Ammoniphilus sp. CFH 90114: one gene and its partner. The protein of the gene in region 2 binds, or shares a complex with, the protein of the main gene of each other region. Links are inferred from orthologs where the notes say so. Each region holds a gene or a part of one and is shown on either strand. Other genes may lie near its edges.

Region 1 (3,034 bases), on a different replicon or contig from region 2:
GGGACATTTTTTGTCCATTTGACAAGGAGTCTTCTATGGACCAAAAGTATTATGCTGGTATTGATTTAGGTGGCACCTCCATCAAGATGGGGATTTGCACCGAGACCGGGCAGTCTGTTCGCGAATTAGAAAGACCTACCCCGCAAGGACATTATAAGGATGTACTAGAAGTTTTCCAAGAGATGATTCATCAGCTGGTTTCTGAGGCTCAGATCTCTCTGGATACGGTGAAGGGTGTAGGGGTTGGTGTACCAGCTTTGCTTGATATAGAGAAGGGTTATATTTATGAAATTGTAAACTTAGGGTGGAAGAATGTATCCCTTAAAGAGGAATTAGAAGTGTTACTTGGTCTTCCTTGCTATGTCGATAATGATGCCAATACAGCTGCGCTAGGGGAGATGTGGCAAGGGGCAGGTGTAGGCGCTCGCCATCTGATCTGCATTACGGTCGGTACAGGGATAGGCGGAGGGCTCATTCTTAATGGAGATATTTATCACGGGGCTATTGGCTTAGCGGGTGAGATTGGTCACGTCACCGTTCGAGCGGACGAAGGGCAACGATGCAATTGTGGCAAGATGGGTTGTTTAGAAACTGAGACTTCTGCTACGGCTATGACTTATTATGGGCGTAAGATAGCTGAAGCAGGAGAATCTCCTCCTTTGGCTGAAGTTCTCAAGAATACAGGAGCGATTACGGCGAAGGATGTCATTGATGTCGCTAGACAAGGGGATCAAGCCGCCCAGAAGATTCTCGACCAAGTGGGGTATTATCTCGGGCTCTCTCTTGCCCAATTATCCAATGTATTGAATCCCGAGAAGATTGTTATTGGTGGAGGCGTATCAAAGGCAGGAGACTTCTTCATGGAACCAATTCGTAAGAACTTTAAGAAGTATGCATTATCGAAAGTAAGTGAAACTGCCGAAATTGTCCCGGCTAAGCTTGGAAATCGAGCGGGATGGCTTGGAGCCGCATGGCTTGTCCATCGCAATGTTTCGAATGGGGGGAGTTTATCATGAAGAAAATCGCTGTACTCACTAGCGGAGGAGATGCCCCGGGAATGAATCCGGCCATTCGAGCCGTTGTCCGTCGAGGGATCTTTCAGGGGTTAAGCGTATTTGGAGTCCAGCATGGCTATGACGGGCTAATGCGAGGGGATTACATCCCCATGGACTTAGGTAGTGTAGGGGACATAATACATCGTGGTGGAACCATTTTGCGCAGTGCTCGCAGTGAAGAATTTAGAACTCCAGAAGGACAACAGAAGGCTCTTCATCGAATGAGAGAGTCCGAAATTGACGGGTTGATTGTCATCGGTGGAGACGGATCTTTCCGTGGAGCAGAGAAGTTGACAGCACAAGGCTTCCCGACGATAGGGATTCCAGGAACTATTGATAATGATATTGCAGGAACGGACTATACCATTGGGTTTGATACAGCTGTCAATACGGTTGTCGATGCCATTGATAAAATAAGAGATACGGCTTCTTCTCATGAACGCACCTATATCATTGAGGTTATGGGTAGAGATGCAGGGGACATTGCCTTATGGTCTGGCCTCTGTGTCGGAGCCGAATCGATTATTATCCCGGAAGCGGAGACGGATATGGATGATGTCATCCTTCGTTTAGAGCAAGGAAATCGCCGCGGGAAAAAGCATAGTATCATTGTTGTAGCAGAAGGGGTAAGCAGTGGTTCAGATATTGCAAAAATTATTCAGGATCGGACCGGCTTAGAAACGCGAGTTACTGTCCTCGGTCACTTGCAACGTGGGGGATCCCCATCCGCTTACGATCGAATGATGGCCAGTCAGATGGGAGCGAAAGCTGTTGACCTCCTCTTAGAAGGTCAAAAGGGAGTAATGGTTGGTCTAAAGGGCGGCCAGCTCATTCATGCCCCATTCGGGGAAGCTGCCAAGGACAAGCATACGATTGACATGTCAAAATACCATCTAGCAAGAAGTCTTTCCATATAAACAAATGAGGTGAAGGGATGAGAAGAACTAAGATTGTTTGTACAATTGGACCAGCCAGTGAACAGCCTGAAACGCTAAAGAAATTAATCCTTGCAGGAATGAATGTAGCTCGATTAAATTTTTCTCACGGCTCTCATGAGGAGCATGAGGTTAGAATCGACCGTATTCGCGAAGTGGCTAAGGAATTAGGAAAGAATGTCGCTATTATGCTCGATACGAAAGGACCTGAGATTCGTACGGGAATCCTTGCAGAGGGTCAAGTTACTTTAGTAACAGGGGATCACTTCATCCTTACTACTGAGCAGATCGAAGGTAACCAGGAAAAAGTCAGTGTGACCTATGATCAACTCCCACGGGATGTGCATGTAGGTGCGACCATCTTAATTGATGACGGATTAATTGAACTGAAAGTGGAAGAGATTCGAGCAAAAGAAGTACTTTGTCGTGTAGTAGACGGAGGGTTGTTGAAGAATCGCAAGGGTGTCAATCTGCCAAAGATTGCAGTTAACCTTCCAAGTATTACAGAAAAAGATGTATCTGACATTAATTTTGGTATTCGCAAACGAGTGGATTTTATTGCGGCTTCCTTTGTACGTAAAGCTTCCGACGTCCTGCAAATTCGTCAAATGTTAGAGGAGCAGGGGGCGAACATCGCCATTATTGCTAAAATTGAGAACGAGGAAGGTGTGTTAAACTCCGACGAGATTCTTGGGGTAGCTGATGGTTTAATGGTGGCTCGTGGTGATCTAGGGGTCGAAATTCCTGCGGAGGAAGTACCTCTAGTCCAAAAGAAATTAATAAGCAACTGCAATCGCCTAGGAAAACCGGTTATTACCGCTACTCAGATGTTGGATTCAATGCAGAACAATCCCCGCCCTACTCGCGCCGAAGCAAGTGATGTTGCCAATGCAATTTTTGACGGTACAGATGCGATTATGTTATCTGGGGAGACAGCAGCAGGAAAATATCCAGTGGAGTCGGTGGAGACAATGGATCGCATCGCTCGAAGCGCTGAGTCGTCGGCCATGTACAGAGAACGCGTTCTGCAGCCGTACCAGTCGG
Region 2 (2,908 bases):
TCCTAGAATGGAGTCATAAGGGCCAACCATACCTACATCCGTGAGGTAAGCTGTTCCTTTAGGCAATATCCTAGGATCCCCTGTTTGCACATGGGTATGAGTCCCTATAACAGCTGACACCTTTCCATCAAGAAACCATCCCATAGCCTGCTTCTCTGAAGTTGCCTCCGCATGAAAGTCAACAAAAATATATGGAGTACGTTGCTTTATCTTTTGAATGAGTTCTTCTGCAACACGGAAAGGACAATCGAGAGGAGGAAGGAAGGTTCTTCCCATCAGGTTTACAACGGCTAACTCATATTGATTAGATTTGATATAAGTATACCCAGCACCTGGTGTTTCCGGAGGATAATTAGCTGGGCGCACTATCTTCGTTTCATTATCGATGAATTCAAATATTTCCTTATTATCCCATGTGTGGTTACCCATGGTTATCACTTGGACACCAACTTCATAAAATGATTTTGCAATCGTGCCCGTTATACCTCTGCCACCAGCAGCATTCTCTCCGTTTACCACAGTAAACAATGGTTGATATTTTCTTTTCAACTTAGGAAGGTACTCAATAAGCGTATCCCTTCCACCTTTCCCAACTATATCTCCGATAAATAGTATTCTCATGGCTTCACCTCAGTTTATCATTTTCCTTCTTTTTTCTGTTTATTCTAAGGTTAACCACATTGGGCAGCCCTATAAATATTTATAAATTTTTCGCAAACGCTAATAGACCAAAAAAATAAAGTGGCTCTTAGCCACTTTATTTTGCATATTCAACAGCTCTTGTTTCACGAATAACCGTTACCTTAATATGGCCAGGATAATCCAATTCACTTTCAATTTGCTTAGTAATCTCTCTTGCCAATCGATGTGCTTCCAAATCATCTACAACCTCTGGCTTCACCATAATACGGACTTCACGTCCTGCCTGGATCGCATACGACTTCTCCACCCCATCAAAGGATTCTGAGATTTCTTCAAGCTTCTCGAGTCTCTTGATGTAAGTTTCAAGCGTCTCTCTTCTCGCTCCTGGTCTTGCCGCAGAAAGAGCATCAGCAGCAGCTACCAACATGGCAATAACATTATCAGCCTCCACATCTCCATGGTGGGAAGCAATCGCATTAATGACATGAGGGTGTTCATTATACTTCTTGGCTAATTCTACACCAATTTCCACATGAGATCCTTCCACCTCATGGTCAATTGCTTTACCGATATCGTGTAACAAACCAGCACGCTTAGCAAGGATGATATCTTCACCAAGCTCGGCTGCCATCAATCCGCATAAATGAGCAACTTCAATAGAATGCTTAAGCACGTTCTGACCATAACTTGTACGATATCTTAATCGACCCATGATCTTAATTAAATCAGGGTGTAATCCATGGACTCCCGTCTCAAAGGTAGCTTGTTCTCCATATTCTCGAATTCGCTCATCCACTTCACGTCTAGACTTTTCAACCATTTCTTCAATACGTGCTGGGTGAATACGCCCATCAGCTACAAGCTTCTCGAGAGCAGACTTAGCAATTTCCCTCCGAATTGGGTCGAAGCCTGATAATATAACCGCTTCTGGTGTGTCATCAATAATTAAGTCAATTCCAGTCAATGTCTCAAGGGCACGTATATTTCGACCTTCTCTTCCGATAATTCTTCCCTTCATCTCATCGTTCGGTAGAGACACAACAGATACGGTTGTTTCGGCCACATGATCAGCTGCACAACGCTGAATAGCCGTTGTAATGATCTCTCTTGCCCGCTTGTCAGCTTCTTCTTTAGACTTTTGTTCAATGTCTTTTACGAGTATCGCACACTCGTGCTTAACTTCACTCTCAACTTGAGATAGGATAATGGACTTCGCTTCTTCTCTTGTTAGTCCCGATATCCTCTCTAGTTCAACTTTCTGAGTATTATAAAGTTCTTCCACTTTGCTTTGCAATTCTGAGATAGCTCGGTCTCTTTTTTCAAGTTCGACTTCTTTCCTCTCAAAATTATCCAATTTGCGGTCTAGAGTTTCTTCCTTTTGCAGGACACGTTTTTCTAAACGCTGAACCTCATTTCGTCTTTCACGATTCTCTTTCTCTGCTTCGGTGCGGACTTTATGCACCTCGTCCTTCGCTTCAAGAATTTTCTCTTTCTTAAGCGCTTCAGCTTCCTTCCCCGCCTGATCAAGAATCTGCTTAGCAGCTTCTTCTGCACTTGAGATCTTGGCTTCTGCTATGGACTTTCGAATTAGATAACCGATACCGACTCCGACCGCCGTGGATGCAAGCAGAATGGTAATTCCTCCAATACTTAGTAGATCCATCTGTTGTCACCTCCCTGCACCTGGGTCTTAAAGTCATTTTTCAATTTACACATAAACTTTCTCATTGAATTTTAGAAATAATTGTCCATAAGGGACTCAAATAGAAGTGTTCTAAAAATCAATTTGCATCTTACAGTAGTTATAAAAAAGAGTAAAGGTGAATATACCTTTTTATTTTACTGATAGAAAGTGAACATTGTCAAGAAATTACTAACTAATTATCATGAGGTGAGCTAGGATGAGCTACACTTGGGACCCTCACTAACACATAAACTTATTCTAGAAAGTCCTCTCCAACAGTATGAACTACCTCTAAAATCAAATCCAATGGAAAACCCTTCCTTTGTAAAAATGGAACTATTCTTTTTTTCATTTCATAGAGATTGGGAAATTTCTTTTGACTACATTTCTTATAAATCCAGTTCTCAATCATTTCTCTTTCTTCTTGACCAGTGAGTTGGTCTTCAAGCGCTTGATCAGCCAAATGATCATCTATACCACGTTGAATCAATTCCATCCGGAGTAGGCTTCTTCCCCGTGGCTTTAGCCTCTTTCTTTCCTCCACCCATTGAAGAGCATAGGATTGATCATCTAGATATTTTT

What was found.
Region 1: rny (region 2) and pfkA share a complex: the UniProt entries of both Bacillus subtilis proteins name them as parts of the possible RNA degradosome complex. The link is inferred for Ammoniphilus sp. CFH 90114 from one-to-one orthologs.

The regions. Positions count from the first base shown.
Region 1 is NZ_SDLI01000008.1:58,452-61,485, reverse strand. The notes cover bases 1-2,992. They hold pfkA (6-phosphofructokinase), read left to right. Parts: upstream 1-1,012; coding sequence 1,013-1,972; downstream 1,973-2,992. Other genes in these bases: pyk (pyruvate kinase), read left to right, coding at 1,990-2,992; EIZ39_RS17640 (ROK family glucokinase), read left to right, coding at 36-1,016. Outside these bases: more of pyk, read left to right, coding at 2,993-3,034. UniProt on the Bacillus subtilis protein: Catalyzes the phosphorylation of D-fructose 6-phosphate to fructose 1,6-bisphosphate by ATP, the first committing step of glycolysis.
Region 2 is NZ_SDLI01000001.1:566,541-569,448, reverse strand. The notes cover bases 32-2,897. They hold rny (ribonuclease Y), read right to left. Parts: upstream 2,306-2,897; coding sequence 758-2,305; downstream 32-757. Other genes in these bases: EIZ39_RS02960 (RecX family transcriptional regulator), read right to left, coding at 2,580-2,897; EIZ39_RS02970 (TIGR00282 family metallophosphoesterase), read right to left, coding at 32-621. Outside these bases: more of EIZ39_RS02970, read right to left, coding at 1-31; more of EIZ39_RS02960, read right to left, coding at 2,898-2,908. UniProt on the Bacillus subtilis protein: Endoribonuclease that initiates mRNA decay. Initiates the decay of all SAM-dependent riboswitches, such as yitJ riboswitch. Involved in processing of the gapA operon mRNA, it cleaves between cggR and gapA.